DNA from 3 places in the Rhizobium sp. PP-F2F-G48 genome. Region 1 is predicted to be linked to each of the others. Evidence: riboswitches for the same ligand, from Rfam matches in the RefSeq annotation. Region 1 holds a riboswitch; each other region holds the start of a gene.
What was found. A riboswitch is a leader RNA that binds a small molecule or an ion and turns the genes downstream of it on or off. The one in region 1 is predicted to bind cobalamin.
Positions count from the first base shown of each region.

Region 2: another riboswitch for cobalamin. It lies ahead of C8J36_RS02260 (CbtB-domain containing protein); the one in region 1 lies ahead of cobU (bifunctional adenosylcobinamide kinase/adenosylcobinamide-phosphate guanylyltransferase).
Region 3: another riboswitch for cobalamin. It lies ahead of C8J36_RS08750 (aromatic ring-hydroxylating dioxygenase subunit alpha); the one in region 1 lies ahead of cobU (bifunctional adenosylcobinamide kinase/adenosylcobinamide-phosphate guanylyltransferase).

Region 1 is NZ_SLVH01000001.1:694,664-700,780, forward strand. It holds gene C8J36_RS03165 (chloride channel protein) at 1-1,566, opposite strand, end outside; cobalamin riboswitch at 1,720-2,120, shown strand; gene cobU (bifunctional adenosylcobinamide kinase/adenosylcobinamide-phosphate guanylyltransferase) at 2,316-2,840, shown strand; gene cobW (cobalamin biosynthesis protein CobW) at 2,844-3,938, shown strand; gene cobN (cobaltochelatase subunit CobN) at 3,958-6,117, shown strand, end outside.
Region 2 is NZ_SLVH01000001.1:485,971-492,087, forward strand. It holds gene C8J36_RS02245 (DUF1194 domain-containing protein) at 1-183, opposite strand, end outside; gene C8J36_RS02250 (glucoamylase family protein) at 414-1,703, shown strand; gene C8J36_RS02255 (CbtA family protein) at 1,743-2,531, opposite strand; gene C8J36_RS02260 (CbtB-domain containing protein) at 2,796-2,972, opposite strand; cobalamin riboswitch at 3,021-3,284, opposite strand; gene C8J36_RS02265 (SRPBCC family protein) at 3,378-3,851, opposite strand; gene C8J36_RS02270 (hypothetical protein) at 3,953-4,486, opposite strand; gene C8J36_RS02275 (ferritin-like domain-containing protein) at 4,656-5,159, shown strand; gene C8J36_RS02280 (ABC transporter substrate-binding protein) at 5,238-6,117, opposite strand, start outside.
Region 3 is NZ_SLVH01000003.1:175,277-181,393, reverse strand. It holds gene C8J36_RS08760 (L-threonylcarbamoyladenylate synthase) at 1-952, opposite strand, end outside; gene C8J36_RS08755 (DUF6656 family protein) at 1,094-1,690, opposite strand; cobalamin riboswitch at 2,014-2,206, shown strand; gene C8J36_RS08750 (aromatic ring-hydroxylating dioxygenase subunit alpha) at 2,373-3,617, shown strand; gene C8J36_RS08745 (hybrid-cluster NAD(P)-dependent oxidoreductase) at 3,655-4,785, shown strand; gene C8J36_RS08740 (GH25 family lysozyme) at 4,854-5,876, opposite strand.

The DNA.
Region 1 (6,117 bases):
CGACAGCTTGATATAGTCTTCGATGCCCTTGCCGGTGGCGTCCTTTTCCACCGGGCTCGCATAGACCTCGGGAATGAGGATGACGCCGCCATAGCGGTTGGTGTCGTCGACGACGATGGCGCGCTGGGCCGAGCCGAGCGGAAATTCGGCCTTCAACTCGTCCAGCGTCGCCTTGGCGTTGATGGTGCGGACATCGGGGCGCATCAGCCGGCCGACCGTGAGGTTGCGGATCCAGCCGACGTCGTGCGCGCTGCGAATGCTCTCGCCGCGCAGATGGAAGCGCCAGGTGGCAAAGGAGTAGCCAAACGTGGTGCGCACCACCAGCGACGACGTGATGACGGCGGCCAGCACCAGCGCGGTGATCGGAAAGTCGCCGGTGATCTCCAGCGCGAGGAAAGTCATGGTCAGCGGTCCGCCGATGATGGCGACCGCAAGCGAGCTCATGCCGACGACGGCATAGATGACGGGCGTCAGCGTGGTGTCGCCGAAGACATACGGCACGAGGTCGGCAAAGACCTTGCCGAGAAGCGCGCCCATGAACAGCGAGGCGAAGAACAGCCCGCCGCGAAAGCCCGAGCCGATGGAAACCGCGGTCGCCACGGATTTCAGCAGGAAGAGGCCGACGAGCATGGCGATCGGCGTCGTCTGCGCGAGGTTGAGATGCAGCGCGCCATGACCGCCCGAGAGCACCTGCGGCGAGATCGTCGCGAGCAGGCCGACCACCGTGCCGCCGATGGCAGGGCGGATGGGGGCGGGGATGGCGCTCTTGCGCGCCACCTCTTCGGTCAGCGACACGCCTTTCATGATGAGGATGGCGACGCCGGCCGACAGGGCGCCGAGAAGAATGGCCGGCACGTAGTCGCCGGGCACGACATCGCCGAAAGCGCCGATATCGATGGTGAATTCGTCGCCCCAGAGCAGGCGCGTGACCAGATTGGCGACGAGCGCGGAAACGACGACCGGGGTGAGGGAGGCGATGGTGTAGGAGCCGATGATCAGCTCGAAAGCATAGAAGGCGCCGGTGAGCGGCGCATTGAAGGCCGCAGCGATGGCGCCAGCCGCACCGCAGCCGAGCAGCGTGCGCAGATCGTTGCGCCGCAGTTTCAGGTTCACGCCGATCTTGGAGGCGAGCCCGGAGGCGAGCTGCGTGTATCCGGCTTCCAGACCCACGGATGCCCCGAAGCCGTTGGAGACGAGGTTCTGCACCGCGACCACGATGCTGTCGGTCAGCGACATGCGCCCGCCATGCAGGGCATTGGCCTCGATCGGGTCGACCATCGCCTTCTTGCGCCAGAGCGAAAGGCCCATCATCAGGAGGCCGAGCAGCAGCCCGCCGACGATCGGCGCCATGAGCACCGCGATCTCGCCCTTGAGGTCGGCCGAACTGACGCGCTCATAGTCGGAAATCCCGAAGATCAGCTTGTGAAGCTGCAGCGAGACGAAGCTCATGGCGATGACCGCGAGCCCCGAGGTGAGGCCGACGACGATGCCGGCGACGAGCAGCCCGATCTCGCTGCGGCGGGCGAAGATGCGCCACTCCGAAAAACTCACGGATTTCAGCGCCATGCGCTTCACGCGGGCAAGGGTCAGCGATTTCAGGACGTCAAACATTTCAGGCGCGATCTCGTCGGGCGCTCAACAGTCGTGAACGCACTGAGCTTCGGGTCGGTCGAAGTGCCGGACATAGCGCGGATGATTGACTTGATCCAGCGACGGGCCTAATCTTGAGCGATGGATGGTTCCCGTGCGGCGCATGTCGTTCGGGAGTAAATGGGAATGCGAAGGGATGGACCCAGACAGGGCATCCTCATCGCAGCCGACCCCGCGACTGTAGAACGGTCAGGGTTCGCCATCCGGTCTCGTCCGATGGACGACGGATCATGCCGCGTGGTGCGGCTGGCGTCGCTCAGAGGGTGCGGCCGGAAAAGCCACTGAAGCAGCGATGCGAGCAACCGGGGTCGGACGCCTCCTTATCTACGAATCGTCCACCTCTTCGACATCGATCCGGCCGTCAGACGCCGGGCACACTGTTTCGGGAAGGCGAGGCGAACCCGTTCTCAGGGCCTTTGCCCTGCGTGACGCCGTGAGCCAGGAGACCTGCCAGCCACACCGCGCCGCGTCCTCATGATGCAGCGTTCCAGCGCCAGCACGGAGGTTGTCGTGGCACACGAAACGCTCGCCCACCGGGTCATCCGGGCCGGCGATTTTTACGCATGCGATCTTGGCCCATACAATCTTGGCCCGGCTGCTGCACGCAGCAGCGGCGGATCGCCCGCGCGTTTTCCGTATCATATCAGCGGGATAGCGGCGCGATCATGACATCTCCCCTTCACGGTACCACGCTCGTGCTCGGTGGCGCACGCTCCGGCAAGTCGAACTTTGCCGAGCGCCTGGCCGCGGAAACCGGTCTGGTCCGGCATTACATCGCCACCGGCCGCGCCTTCGACGACGAGATGCGCACGCGGATCGACACGCACCGGACGTCGCGCGGCGATCTCTGGACGACGCATGAGGAACCGGTCGATCTCGTCGGCCAGCTCGCGGCCATCGATGCGGTCGGCTGCGTCGTGCTGGTCGATTGCCTGACGCTGTGGGTTACCAATCTCATGCTGGAAGAGCGCGATGTCGCCGCGGAAACGGCGCGCCTGGTCGCGAGCCTTCCCGCGCTCCGCGCCTGCGTCATTTTCGTTTCCAACGAGGTGGGCCTCGGGATCGTCCCCGACAACCGCATGGCGCGCGACTTCCGCGATCATGCCGGCCGGCTCCACCAACAGGTCGCGGCCGAAGCGCGCGACGTCTATTTCGTGGCGGCAGGATTGCCGCTCAAGATGAAAGGCTGATCCATGACAGATTCTCATCCGGCTTCCAAAGCCGGCGACCGGAAACCATCGGGCGCCAAGATCCCCGCAACCGTCATCACCGGATTTCTGGGTGCGGGCAAGACGACGATGATCCGCAACATTCTGGAAAACGCTGACGGCCGGCGGATCGCGCTGATCATCAACGAGTTCGGCGATCTCGGCGTCGATGGCGACGTCCTGAAGGGCTGCGGGGCCGAGGCCTGCCGCGAGGACGATATCATCGAGCTCACCAATGGCTGCATCTGCTGCACCGTTGCCGACGATTTCATCCCCACCATGACGCGCCTTCTGGAGCGTGAGGGCCGCCCGGATCATATCGTCATCGAGACATCGGGTCTCGCTTTGCCGCAGCCGCTGATCGCCGCATTCAACTGGCCCGATATCCGCACGCAGGTGACGGTGGACGGCGTGATCACGGTGGTGGACAGCGCGGCCGTCGCCGCCGGGCGTTTTGCCGACGATCACGACAGGGTGGATGCCGCGCGCGCCGAAGACGACAATCTCGACCATGAGAGCCCGATCGAGGAACTGTTCGAGGACCAGCTGACCGCAGCCGATCTCATCGTTCTCAACAAGACGGACCTGCTCGATGCCGCCGGGCTCGAAACCGTCCGCCGCGAGGTCGCCGCGCGCACCACGCGCAAGCCGAGGATGATCGAGGCCGCCAATGGCGCCGTGCCGGCCTCCGTGCTGCTCGGCCTCGGCGTCGGCACCGAAGACGACATCGCCAATCGTAAGTCCCATCACGAGATGGAGCACGCGGCCGGCGAGGCGCACGATCATGACGAGTTTTCGAGCTTCGTCGTCGAGCTCGGCCCCATCGCCGATCCCACCGGCTTCGTGGCCAAGCTGAAGGAGGTCGTCGCCGCACACGATGTGCTGCGGCTGAAAGGTTTTGCCGATGTTCCCGGCAAGCCGATGCGCCTCCTGATCCAGGCCGTGGGAACGCGGATCGACCCCTATTTCGACCGTGCCTGGGCGGCCGGCGAAGCGCGGCGCACGCGCCTCGTCGTCATCGGGCTCGATCATCTGGACGAGGCGGCCGTCCGCACGGCCATCGTCGCGGCAGCGACATAGCAGGCGGGACCGGCGGCGGATGCATCTTCTTCTTGCGCAGAAAGGCACGATCTCGGACGGGGACGAGGCCATCGACCTCGGGCAGACGCCGGGCGAGATCCTGTTTCTGTCCGCGGCCGATACGGAGCTTTCCTCCGTCGCCGCGGCCTGCAAAGCCGCGTCCAGCGGGCGGACGGTCCGGGCGGCGAGCCTCCTGTCGCTGAAACATCCGATGTCGGTCGATACCTACGTCGAGCGCACGGCGCGGCATGCGAAGCTGATCGTCGTGCGGGCGCTCGGCGGCGCCTCCTATTTCCAATATGTGCTGGAGGCCCTCCACGCCACGGCCGTCACCCATCGCGCAAAAATCGCCGTCCTCCCGGGTTACGACAAGCCGGATCCGGCGCTCGACGCCTATTCCACCGTGTCGGCCGAGGACCGGGCGGAGATGCTTGCCTATTTCACCGAAGGCGGGCCGGAGAACATGCAGCGGCTTCTGGCCTACGCCGAAGCCGTCATCGATGCGCGCGAGCGGCCGGCCGCGGCAACGCCTTTGCTGCGGGCAGGCCTCTGGTCGCCGGACGAAGGCATCATCGGCGCGGACGACTGGGCGCGCGCGCACGGGGGCGAGCAGCCGATCGTGGCGCTCTGCTTCTATCGCGCGCTCGTCCAGTCCGGCGAGACCCGGCCAGTCGCTGCCCTGGTCGAGGCGCTCGCCGCCGAGGGCATGCGGGCGCTGCCGGTCTTCGTCTCCAGCCTGAAGGACAAGCTCTCGGTCGGCACCGTCGAGGCGATCTTCGCGCGGTTCAAGCCCGATGTCGTCCTCAACGCCACCAGCTTTGCGGTGTCCGCGCCGGGCGCCGATCACAAAGGCACCGTGCTCGATGCCGGCGGCGCGCCGGTCATCCAGGTGCTGTTCTCCGCCTCGACGCGGCAGGCCTGGGAGGCCTCGTCGCAAGGCCTGATGGCGCGCGATCTCGCGATGAACGTCGCGCTGCCCGAGGTGGACGGGCGCATCCTCTCCCGCGCCGTCTCGTTCAAGGCGGCCGCGATCTATGACGAGGCGGTCGAGACGAACATCGTCGGCCACGCGCCCCTGGCCGACAGGGTGGCCTTCGTCGCGAAACTTGCGGCGAACTGGGCGCGCCTGCACCACACGCCGCCGTCCGGACGAAACGTCGCCATCGTGCTCGCCAATTACCCGAACCGGGACGGACGGCTCGGAAACGGCGTCGGGCTGGATACCCCCGCCGGAACGGTCGAGGTGCTGCGCGCGATGGCTGCGGCCGGCTATCCGGTGCGCGATGTGCCTGCCGATGGCGATGCGCTGATCCGGCATCTGATGGCCGGCCCGACCAATGCCGCACGCGACGGGCGCGACATCCGCGAAACGCTGTCGTTCAACGATTACAATGCGTTCTTCGCAACGCTTCCCGAACGGATTCAAGCGGAGGTCACCGCACGCTGGGGCGATCCGTCGCGCGACCCTTACGCAGATGGCGACCGTTTCGCGCTGCCGCTCGCCCGTCTCGGCGGCGTGCTGATCGGCATCCAGCCGGCGCGCGGCTACCAGATCGACCCGAAGGAGACCTACCATTCGCCGGACCTCGTGCCGCCGCATGGCTATCTCGCCTTCTACGCCTTCCTGCGCCGATCCTTCGGTGCGCACGCCGTGATCCATATGGGCAAGCACGGAAACCTCGAATGGCTGCCGGGCAAGTCGCTGGCGCTGTCGGAAAACTGCTATCCGGAAGCCGTCTTCGGCCCGCTGCCCCATCTCTATCCCTTCATCGTCAACGATCCCGGCGAGGGCACGCAGGCCAAGCGCCGGACCTCGGCCGTCATCATCGACCATCTGACCCCGCCGCTGACCCGGGCCGAGACCTACGGCGCGCTACGCGATCTCGAAGGGCTGGTCGATGAATATTACGACGCGGCCGGCGGCGATCCGCGGCGCCTGCGGCTCCTGTCCAACCAGATCCTGCACCTCGTGCGCGATATCGGGCTCGATGCGGATGCCGGCATTGCCGAGACGGATGGCGAGGATGCAGCCCTTCAGAAGCTCGATGCCTATCTCTGCGACCTGAAGGAAATGCAGATCCGCGACGGTCTCCATGTCTTCGGGGTCTCGCCGGAGGGGCGGCTTCTGACCGACCTGACGCTGGCGCTCGCCCGCGTGCCGCGCGGCAGCAGCGAGGGT
Region 2 (6,117 bases), 210 kb from region 1:
GATCAGTCCGCCGCGCACGGCATCGATGAATTCCTTGTGGCGCAGGGCGTCGAGGTAACCGGCGCGCTGGATGCGGGCCTCCTCGATATCCATCGATCCGGACATGTCGACAGCGAGAACCAGCTCGACATCCACCTCCCGCGCGACACGTGCGGCAGCCGTGTGGCCGGAGACCGTTTCCATCGCGTAAGGCGTCGGTTGAATGCCTTGATTGCTAAGGCTCATCAGCAATGCAATTCCCGCCAAGATCATGTCATCCAATCCCCGCTTCGCCCCGTAGAAGCGAACATTAACACAACGGGTGATGGCGGCGACCGCTAAGCGGCTGCAGGAAGTCAACACTCGGTGAGACCATAAATTTTTGAGCACGAGAGATGTGGTACCCAAAGCGTGCCGACATCTGAGGAGTTGGAATGCTTTTCAAGGATACGACCGATGTCGGCCTGATCGACAGATTTCAGCTGGGCGCGTTCCGGTACTTCATGCGGTACACCCATCCGGAAACGGGTCTCGTGGCCGACAGTTCGCAGGACGGTTCGCCGGCCAGCATCGCTGCAACGGGCTTCGGTCTGTCCGCGCTCCCGGTCGGCGTCGAGCGTGACTGGCTGTCGCGCGAGGATGCTGCGACGCGTGCGTTGACGACCTTGCGGTTCCTTCGCGACAGCGAGCAGAGCCGCGATACGCTGGCCACGGGTTACAAGGGCCTCTACTATCATTTCCTGGATATGAAGACGGGACGACGGGCGTGGCGGAGCGAGATTTCGCTGATCGACAGCGCGCTTCTGATCGCCGGCGTCATCACGGTCGGTGCGTATTTTTCCGACAATACGCCGGCGGAGAAGGAAATCCGCGATATCGCCGACATGATCTATGCGCGGGCCAACTGGGCCTGGGCGCTGGACGAGCAGGATGCGCTGGCGCTCGGCTGGAAGCCGCGCAGCGGTTTTCTTCCCTTTCGCTGGCATGGCTACAGCGAAGCGATCATTCTCTACACGCTGGCCCTGTCGTCACCGTCCTATCCGATCCCGCCAAAGAGCTACCTGGCTTTCGGCAACCAGTGCGATTGGAAGGAGATGCAGGGCAAGCCGTTCCTCTCTGCCGGACCGCTGTTCATCCATCTCTTCTCGCATGCTTGGATCGACTTTCGGGGTATCCGTGATGCGGCAATGACGGAACACGACAGCGATTACTTCGAGAACACCCGTCTCGCCATCGATGTCCAGCGCGACTATGCCGCGCGAAACCCCGGATCCTTCGTCGGTTACGGTGAGGATTGTTGGGGCCTGACGGCGTGCGACGGCCCGGAGCGGTCGCGTCGGCTGCGGGATGGTCGCCAGCAGAATTTTTCGGGCTATGCCGCAAGAGGTGCGCCAGACGGACCGGACGACGGAACGCTTGCGCCCTGGGCGCCGCTTGCCTGCCTGCCCTTCGATGAGGCCGCGGCCCTTGCCGGAACGCGGCATATTCTCGATGCCTATCCGGGCGTGGTCGAAGAGGATGGCTTCATCGGCAGCTTCAATCCGAGCGTTCCCGCCCGCACGGCCGAGGGCTGGATGAACACGCGGCGGATCGGGCTCGATCAGGGTATTCTCCTGATGATGATCGAGAATCACAGGACCGGATTGTTCTGGAACCTCTTGCGCCAGTCGGTGCCGATCCGGCGCGGGCTGAAGCGCGCGGGGTTTGAAGGCGGCTGGCTGTAGGCCGGATCGCGGCGACCCGACCTGACGCGCCCGTCGCCGTCATGCCGTTTTCAGAAAACGATCGTTGATGGCGCCGGATACGGTTCCCAGCACGAGCCAGAAGGCCAGCGTGGTCGCAAGCGCGGCCACCGCGAACTCCGCGCCGAGAACGGCGGGAACAGGGCTTGCGAGGTCGCCGGGCTGTGGCGCGCCATAGAGGTGGGGCAGTGCGAGAAGTCCCAGACCGGCCGCCTTTGCCCAGATCTCCTTTCGCAGCGCGATGAGACCGAGCCCAAGCGCCGAGAGCACCGTAGCTATGAGCCACCAGATCTGGCGATCGCCGAGATCGCCTGCCGGAAAGCCCGGAAGTTCCGGCGGGAGGCCGAGGGCCGGCAGCATGTGAACCGACAGCCAGCCGAGCGCGCCCCAGACAAGGCCGTTCCGCATGGTTGGCGGTGTGCTCGTCACCAGGCCGAGGCCGGCGAGAAGGAGGCCGAAACCTGCACCCGTGACCAAATTGGCGATCAGCGTGCCGGAGAAGCGGCTCAAGCCGAACATGATGCCGCCATCCGCGTGCCCTGCCTCCTGGCCCGCGCTTTCATGCGCATAGGCCGGCGTGACGAGCTGGAGCGCGGATGCAAGGGAAGGGAAGAGCGAGCCGCCGGCGCGCGACGAGTGCTCGTGTGCCGCCGGGGTCCCCTCGGCTTCCGGCGCTCCCGGTAGGGGCGCAGTCTCGTAGGTTTCCGCTTCCAGTATGAGCGGGACGACGCGAAGCTCCTGGGCGGTTGTCATGAAGCTGCCCGCAATAAGGCCGGCGCAGATGGCGGCCAGCAGTGTTTTGACGATCATGGATAGTCCTTTTTAAGCAGCACCTTGCGGTCTGCTCTTGGATCCTTGTTGAGACTCTGCGGGAGGTCTGACGTCTAGGCTCGGCGCGGTTCCACGAAGCGACGCGGGCGCGGGGAAGCGATGCCGATCCGGCATGCCTCCACTGCGCGCAGCCGATCATTGGACGCGCGTCTGCCTTGACGCTCGACGGCGCGCACGGATGCACGCCTCACTTGCCACAAAGGCGAGGTCACGACCAGGCGCGCGATCGAAGACTCCCGAGCCTTAGTGGCAGGGGAAGCCGAACGAGTGGCGGACGTCGTGGGCCGTGTCGTGCAGCACGGACGAATTGGCGAGCCCCGCTCCAAACACGAGAAACGCTCCGATGAACAAGGACAGGAAACCCGCAATCATGCGGTCATTGAGGGAAAGCGAAACGCCGGATGCGTTGGTAACAGCCATGACAACCTCCGTGATGGCAGCGTGGGACATGTCCCACTCATTTGGGCGAAATGCCCGACATCAAGCGGCAGGTGTCCTGGCTCGCGGCGTCTGATGCCGGCTGGCATCGTCGGGTCTTTCTCGCCTTCCCGCAGATCGGAGTTGCCTCGTTTCCGCAGTGGCTTCTACCGGTCGCCCGGCATGAAAGACCCTGACCGCTCTACAGTCGCGGGGTCGGCCGTGATGAAGGTGCCGCACTGGGTCCACCCGTCACGTTCCCATTTACTCCCCGGATGGTGTGTCATCCGGAGAACCTCTTGATAAGGGTCACTATGACGCGTGCAGGGCGTGTGTCAATCGGCCCCGTGCTCGCGACCCTCGTGCTGGCGGCTCCTGTGCCGGCGGCTCCTGTGCTGGTGCCGCGCCTTACAGCGTCGCGGCGAGAGCGGCGAGTTGATCGGCACACTGGCCCCAGCCTTCGTGAAAGCCCATCTGCTCGTGCGCGTCCCGGTCGGTCTTCGTCCAGTGCCGGACACGGGCCGTGTAGCACGTCCCGCCGTTCTCCGGCTCGAAGGTGATGATGCCGGTCATGAAGGGCTTTTCCGAAGGCGTCCATGCCTGGATATAGGCGTCGGTGAAGACGATCTTCCGATCCGGGACGATCTCGAGATAGACGCCGCGATTGGGCATTTCCTCACCCTCGGGGCTCTGCATGACGATAAGGTTCGCACCGCCGACGCGCAGATCGATCTCGGCCGACGCGATCGTCCAGGGCCTGGGGACGAACCACTGCCGGATCAGGGCAGGCTCCGTCCAGCATCGGAACAGGGCATTCGGCGATGCGGCGATGTGGCGGGTGATGACGAGGTCGCGATCGTCGGCGGTGGTCTGTTGGGTCATGCGCGTGATCCTGGAGCGGCGGGACGGTTTTGCCGAGTTTCCGTCATCCGGCGCTGACTGTCGAGACCCTCAAGAGACGCATCTTCTCGCGATCGGGTCCGTCACGGACCGGCGGGCGACGACTGGATTTTCACGATCGCCGTGGTCCAGCGCGGCGCTTCCGGCGGGCCTGCGCGCGGGGCGGGGAAAACGAGCGAGGTGCGAAGCGCCGCGGATTGACCGGGCGGTATGCGGGCGATGATCAGCGCGTCGTCGCGGCCGATCGTCCGGCACGTGCCGGCAGGGCAATCGTCCAGCGTCACGTCGAGGGTGAAATAGTCGAGGAAAGCCGTGCTGTCGTTGTGCACTGTTCCGGTCACGACATAGCTGCTCGCCGGTGTGCTCTTTTCGAACTGAAGGTTTTCCAGTCGGATTTGGTTTTCCCCGATCGTTGCGACAGGGCGATCCGCCGTGACCGGCGACAGGGGCTCGCGCGTTTTCGCATTGTCGTCGGTCCACCAGACGACGAAGGCGCTGATGAGGCCGACCGCGACGAGCACGGAGAGAACGGGCTCCGCCAGCTTGCGAAACCGCGGCTCCCAGACCGCAAGCCCGACGATCAGCAGGCTTGCAGCAGCGAGCAATATCCAAAGCATCAACGTCCTCCCCATGCCCTTTCATATAGGAACGAGGGCGCCGGGGTCAAAGCGGAGCGGGCGAATCAAAACGGGAACAAAGGACGGATCGTCTAGTTCCTCAACCGCACAAACACCTTTGAACCACCGCGGCGAGACTTCGTGCGCGGACCCACGAAAGGAATGAACAATGGCTGGGAAAGCACTCGAAGATCTGTTCCACGACATGCTCAAGGACGTCTATTACGCCGAGCGCAAGATCGTGAAGACGCTTCCGAAGATGGCCCGCGGCGCACAGAGCCCGGAATTGAAGGCCGCTTTCGAAAAGCACCGTGAAGAAACCGAAGGCCAGATCGAACGCCTGCAGCAGGTTTTCGAAATCTTCGGCAAGCGCGCCACCGGCAAGACCTGTGCCGCCATCGAAGGCATCATCGAGGAAGGCGAGGAAGTCCTTGAGGAATTCAAGGGTTCGCCGGCCGTTGATGCAGGCTTGCTCGCCACGGCACAGGCCGTCGAGCATTATGAAATTGCGCGCTACGGCACGCTGAAGACATGGGCCGGCCTCCTGGGCCTCGACGAAGCCGTGAAGCTGCTGGACGAGACGCTGAAGCAGGAAGAAAAGACCGACGCCGATCTGACGAAGCTGTCGAAGGCCGTTAATGCCAGCGCCATGGACAAGGCGAAAGCTGCCTGAGCCATCGACTTTTCTGCTCAAGAACAACGCCGGCCGGATCGCTCCGCGCCGGCGTTGTCACGCGTGGTTCTTCGCGTCTCACTCCTTGAGGCTGATCCAGTAGGCGCCCTCGAACGGAACGGCGGCGAACCGGGCGTTGATGTCTGCCAGCGTCGCTGCGGGGTCGAGATCTGCGAAAAGCTCCGGCCGTAGCCAGCAGGCGAACGCCTCGGCCGCCAGGATGTTGAGCGGCACCGCATTGAAGAAATTCCAGAGGCCGTGGACCCGCCCGTCGCGCACGCCCTTGAGGTTGGAGAGGATGGGGGCCGTGACGACCTGCTTCAGCGTCCTGCGGGCTTCGTCGTCGGTCACGCCCGGGCCGATCGAAAACGTGCTGTAGGTGCCGCCGGGGGACCCTGTGGCGATGTAGACCTCGGGATCGGCGGCGATCAGATATTCCGTGCTGACGATGCCGCCCTGGGCGGGCAGGTTGCCATCGGCGATGTTTTGGCTGCCGGTGAGACCGATGAAGGCGCCGAGCCCGCCTGTGCCATAGGCGTAGCAGCATTTGTCCGGATTGGGGAAGGCATCCATCAGCACCGTCGGGCCCGGTGCCGTTGCCTGTGCAACCCGGTCCCGGATGCGCTGCAGGCGGGTCTCGTAGAACATCGCAAAATCCTCCGCCTGCGCTTCCCGGTCGAGCACGGCACCGAGGAGGCGCATGGCGGAGGGGGTATTCTTCAGGGCGTCGCTGTTGAAATCGACAACGATGACGGGGACGCCGGTGCTCTCCAGATAGTCGATGGCGCGCTTGCCGAGCTCCGTATCGGCCTGCCAGTTCGCCAGGATCGCAAGATCGGCCTTCAGCGACAGCATGGTCTCGAAGGACAGGCCGTCACCGGTGCCGTCACCGATGGTCGGGAGCTTGGCGATGTCGGGAAAACGCTTCTCGAAGGCGGCATAGATGTCCGGATTGTCG
Region 3 (6,117 bases), on a different contig from region 1:
CCTCGCCGAGGCCGTCCGCGGGCATGGCGGAAAAGGCGATCGTCCGGGCACCGGTCGCGTCCGCCTGCTTCATATAGGAAAAGAGATGGGCGGCGGCTTCCCTGAGGCTTCCCGACGGGCTGAGGTCGAGCACGAGCGCGGCCCTGTCTTCGCCCGGAAGCGCCCTGCCGCCGAAGCGGATCAGGGCCTCGCCCGGCCGCACCTCGGTCGCGTCCAGCCGAACCGAGGCTGCGGGCGCATAATGCGAGGCGAGCATGCCGGGCGCTTCCAGGGCGGCCCCTGCCGCCGTCATCGCTGCCCCCGCCGCCGCCGGCCGCAGCAGCCGCTGCCCGGCCACGGCCTCGATCTCGTCGGCCTCGAGCCCGCCGGGCCGCAACAGGCGAAGCTGCCCGTTCTCCATCTTGACGATGGTCGATTCGAGCCCGATGCCCGCCGGCCCGGCGTCGAGGATGAGGTCGATGGCACCGCCGAGATCGTCGGCCACATGTGCGGCCGTCGTCGGGCTGATGCGCCCCGACGTGTTGGCGCTCGGCGCCGCCAGTGGCTGGCCGAAGGCTGCGATGACCTCGCGCGCAAAGCCGGCCGGCATGCGCAGCCCCAGCGTATCGAGCCCGGCCGTCGCCAGCGCATGCACGGCACTGCCGGGCGCCCGCGCGACGACCAGCGTCAGCGGTCCCGGCCAGAAGGCCTCGGCCAGCCGGCGGGAGACGGGATCGAACGCGCCATGGCGCTCGGCCATCGCCATGTCGGACACGTGGGAAATCAGCGGGTTGAAGCGCGGGCGACCCTTGACCTCGTAGATCGAGGCGATCGCATCGGCCCGCGTCGCATCGGCCGCAAGCCCGTAGACGGTCTCGGTCGGCAGGGCGATCGGCCGGCCTTGGCCGAGCACCGCCACCGCGCGGTCCAGCGCCCGCGCCGGGTCCAGGGTCGTGTCGATGATCTCTGCCATGCCGCTTTCACGCTTCCGTCCGATGAGGGGGACGTCTTAAAGCATGTCGCGCAAACTGTGCAGCGCTTTTGCGGAAACGACAGGCGAAAAAGCGCAAGGGCGAAAAAGCGCAAAGCCGAAAAGGCGGAAAGACGTCGAACCTCAGAGCGCGCGGATGATCGTCCGCAGCGCGTCGTTGCGGGCACCCAGCATCAGCACGTTCTTCAGCGCCGTCTTCGGGTCCTGCGTGCGGAAGAGAAGGCCGCCATCGCGGACGGTCCGGTTGATCACCAGCTTGCCCTGCTCGCGGTCGAGGTCCATCGCGACGGCGAAGTACATGCGTGAATATCCCCGGCGGACGTCGTCGAAGAAATGCTCGTCCTTGCCGATCTCGCAGAAGAAATTGGCCATGTAGAACGACCAGCGGACATCGTCATAGTCCGCGAACTTGGACCGCGCCGCCGTTACGTGGCAGTAGCCGAGGTGCGGGCTGTCGTCGAGCGTGCGGTGGAAGATCATCTTGGGAAAGCGGATGGAGGCGTGGAAGCCGTTGATGCGGTCGTAGGCGAGCGTGCCGGCGGTTTCCAGCTTGCGCCCCGTGCGTTCGGCCACCTGCTGGTGCGTCAGGTAGCGCTTGGCCGTGCGCGCCTCCGTCGTCCCGCGATTGATGCGCCCGGTGCGAAGGTAATCGGTGTAGATGCCCCCGCGCTGGTCCGCGGGCGGCGTCTTGGTATCATCGAAGTAGCGCAGTTTGGCCATGGTCTGGTCCAGCATCGGTGATCTTCCTTTTCATCGCTTTTACGGTCCCGCCATGGCGCGAGGCTTGCGTGATCGCTGATATGCCGTCTTGGGGGCGGCACGGGTCCGGAATGTCACGCCTGAACCCGTTCATGTCGCAAACGGGCATCCAGCGCGCTGCCTGCCGAACGACCGGACAATCGACATCTGGCGGGTTTTCGCGCATCGCCTTGTTTATCTTCACGGATCGGCTTTCAAAGACCTGGAAAAAGCCGGCGATTGCGCGTGTCGTCTTTCTCAAATCGCGTGTCGCTTCTTGGCCTCTGAAATCGGGCGACGCGGCGTTAGATAGAGAGGCTCAAGGCGCCGGTTCCCAAAGGATCCGGACAATCTGGGAAGCCGGTCGAAACCCGGCGCTGCGCCCGCAACGGTGGTGGAGCATGAGCCGGCAGATCCGTCTTGAGGGTGCACCCCTCGGCAGATCGGCACGGCCAAGGCCCCTGAGCCCGGACACCCGTCTTGGTGCCAGTATGACTGTTCTCCTGAGACGGTTTATACTGCGACTGCCCATACTGTGACGATCGATGATGTGGAATGTCTTGGTGCGGCGGGGTCTTGAGGGTCGAGCACGAAAAGCTCGCCCGAGCGGACCAGCCCTGAATACGGCCCCGCCGCGGGGTCCGTCGTTTAAAGGAACGGGAAGATGGATTTTCGCAGCGAAGTGCTCCGCACGCTCCGGAACCGGCGCGAGACCCACAGCCTCGAGCAGGCGTTTTATACGGATCCCGATCTCTACAAGATCGATCTGGAAGAGATCTGGTACAAGGACTGGCTCTTCATCGGCCATGACTGCGAGATCCCCAAGGCCGGCAACTATTTCACCGTTCAGGTCGGCGATTACCCCGTCGTCGTCACCCGCGACCGCCAGGGCGCGATCCATGCGCTGCACAATGCCTGCCGCCACCGCGGCTCGCGCGTCTGCACGCAGGCCAAGGGCGCCTCGGCCAAGCTCGTCTGTCCCTATCACAACTGGACCTATGAGCTGGACGGCAAGCTGATGTTCGCCCGCCAGATGGGCGAGGATTTCGACAAGTCGGCCCACGGCCTGAAGCCGGTCGCCTGCGAAACCATCGGCGGCTACATCTTCATCAGCCTGGCCGCCGAGCCGCTGGACTTTGCGCCCGTGCGCGACATGGTCACCTCCTACATCGCGCCGCACAATCTCAAGGACACGAAGGTCGCATTCGAAAGCACGATCGTGGAAAAGGGCAACTGGAAGCTCGTCTGGGAAAACAACCGCGAGTGCTACCACTGCGCCAGCAATCACCCGGAGCTTTGCCGCACCTATCCGGAAGCCCCCTCGGCCACCGGCGTGCAGGGCGCCAAGGACGATCCGGTCATTTCCGAGCACTGGAGCCGCTGCGAAGCCTCCGGCCTGCCGAGCGAATTCCGCATCGATCCGACCGGCCAGTTCCGCGTCGCCCGCATGCCGCTCATCGAGGATGCCGAGAGCTACACCATGTCCGGCGCCCGCGCCGTCAAGCGCCGCCTCTCCGACGACGTCACCCAGAGCCATATCGGCACGCTTTTGATGTTCCATTATCCGAGCACCTGGAACCACGTGCTGGCCGACCACGCCATTACGTTCCGCGTGCTGCCGCTCGGGCCGGAGCTGACGCAGGTCACCACCAAATGGCTGGTGCACAAGGATGCGGTCGAAGGCGTCGACTACAATCTCGAAGAACTGACGCATGTCTGGACCGAGACCAACGACCAGGATCGCCGGATCGTCGAGGAAAACGCCTTCGGCATCCGCTCGCCGGCCTATGAGCCGGGCCCGTACTCGCCCGAGCACGAAGGCGGCGTCATGCAGTTCGTCGAATGGTACACCCAGTTCATGCAGAACCGCCTGAACGGCGTCCACGCGCCGCTCGTGCGCGTGGCCTGAGATGAGCGACAAGCAGGGTCAAGCGACGGGGACGAGCATGGATCAGGGCAGGACCTCCGCATCGCCATTCCGCCATTTCGACGAGCTTCAGCCCTGGAACGACCGCCAGCACCTGCTCGAATGCATCGCCGTGACGACGGAAGCGCCGGATGTCATGACCTTCGTGTTCAAGTCCGATCGCGATGGCTGGTTCCGCTATCTGCCGGGCCAGTTCGTCACGCTCGAAATCCCGGTGACGGCGGACGATCCGGTGATGCGGACCTATACGCTGTCCTCGACCCCGTCGCGCCCGTTCTCGATCGCCGTCACCGTCAAGGCACAGGCGACCTCGATCGGCACGCGCTGGATGTTCGAAAACCTGCGCCCGGGCATGACGCTGAAAGCCTTCGGCCCGCTCGGCGATTTCTCCTTCGTGCGCTATCCCGGCGAAAAATACCTCTTCGTCTCGGCCGGCTCCGGCATCACGCCGATGATGTCGATGACGCGCTGGTTTTCCGATTGCGCGCCGCAGACCGACGTCGCGTTCATCTCCTGCGCCCGCCGCCCGGACGATCTGCTCTTCCGGCGCGAACTGGAAACGCTCAGCCCCGGCATGCCGAACCTGTCGCTCGGCTTCGTCGTGGAAGGCCACGAGCCCCGCCATGGCTGGCACGGCCTGCGCGGCCGCATCGATGCGGCCAAGGTGGCGCTGCTCGCGCCCGATTTCCTGAGCCGCACCGTGTTCTGCTGCGGCCCGGAGCCGTTCATGCGCGGCGTGCGCGAGATGCTGCAGGCGTCCGGCTTCGACATGGCGCGCTATCACGAGGAAAGCTTCCAGCCCGCCGCGGCACCCAATGTCGATGAACTCGCCGTTCGCGCCGGTGCGGGCGAGGGGGCCGGCGAGACGGACGGCGACCAGCCGGTCGTCGCGCCCATCGTGACCTTCACCATGGCCGGCAAGGAAGCCAAATGCGTTCCCGGCCAGACGGTGCTCCAGACCGCCCGCGCCGCCGGCGTTCGCATCGGTGCCGCCTGCGAAGGCGGCCTCTGCGGCACCTGCCGCGTCATGAAGATTTCCGGCGAGGTGGAGATGAACCACAATGGCGGCATTCTCGATGAGGAAGTCGAGGAAGGCTATATCCTCGCCTGCTGCTCCCGCCCCCTGACGGACGTGCAGATCGAGGCTTGAGGGGCCGGACAGGGGCAGGGATAGGGACGGGGCCGAGCCCGCCCATCTGCCAGAGGCCGCAAATGCGCCTATCGCGAGGCGATCCGCGGGCCGCGCGTGGCGATCGAGGAGGTCGTCATGCCGTCCACGCCCAGCTCTGCCTGGCCAAGCGTTGCCTGGCTGAGCGCTGGCTGGCCAAGCGCTGCCTGCGTGCCGATGCAGACGGGGCGTGCGCCGTTGGCGGCAACCAGCGTCACCACGGGCGGGTCGAGCGTCGGTATGGCGGGCACCGGCTGAGCTGGTGCAGGGTCCGAAGGCAAAGGTTTCTCCGGCAGCAGCGCGCCCTTGGCCCATTCCACCTTCAGCCGTGCCGCATCCATCGGGGCGACGTTGACGTCGATGTCCGGCAGGGTTCCGCCGATGCGATAGGGGCAGCGGCGCTTGTTGCAATTGGCGCCGGAGGAGAACTGCCACAGCGCGTAGCTGTCCCAGTTGCCCATCGGAAAGACATCGCGAATGCCCGGCTTGTAGCGCGCATACCAGAGCGGCAGGCGCGAGAGGATCGGGTAGAGCGCCCGGTTTTCGGCGATATGGCGGGCGGTCGTGTGGTTGGTGTAGAGCATCGGATAGCGCCCGGTGCGGGTCTTGATGTGCTGCGCGAAGATCTCGCCGTCGGCGAGCGACATGAAGTTTTCCGGATCGATGCCCTCGATGTCGAGCACCATCAGCTCGTCGGCCGCGGGCTCGGCATAGTCGAGAAAGTGGTTGGCCTGCTCGATCGGGTTGCCCGGCCGCGCCAGATGATAGGCGCCCCAGAGCAAGCCGCTCGCTCGCGCCACCATGCGGCGGGTCTGATAGAGCTCCCGGCTGACCGCATACTTCCGCCACATCGTCTTGCAGTGCGCAAAACTGTCGCCCTTGTGGTCGCCTGTGCAGGAAAAACTCTCCGGCATTCCGTCCGAGGCCTTGGAAACGAAGCCGGCGATGCGCTTGTTCTTCAGCATCTCCTGCCAGTCGACGATGTTGAGCTCGTAGGCGTCGATAACCAGCGCCGGTTCCGGCTTCTTCCACGGTTCCTGATCGACCGCGCGCGCCGTCTGCGGCAGAAACAGGCTGCCGAGCGAGAAAGCGAGGCCCGCGACGAGAGCGACGAGGGGCCTGACGACCACGCCGATGGGCCCTCCTGGCGAAGGCTGTAACGCGCCGGCAATGATTCTGGCGGTGGTGGACATGGGCGCAATGCTGCGCTCACATGGTTAACGCGCCGTTAACCCGCGCAAAATGGCGCGCGCCGCGTGCCGGCCGGGGGAACCAACAGGTCCGTCGCCCGTTGTCAGACCAGCGGATACCGTG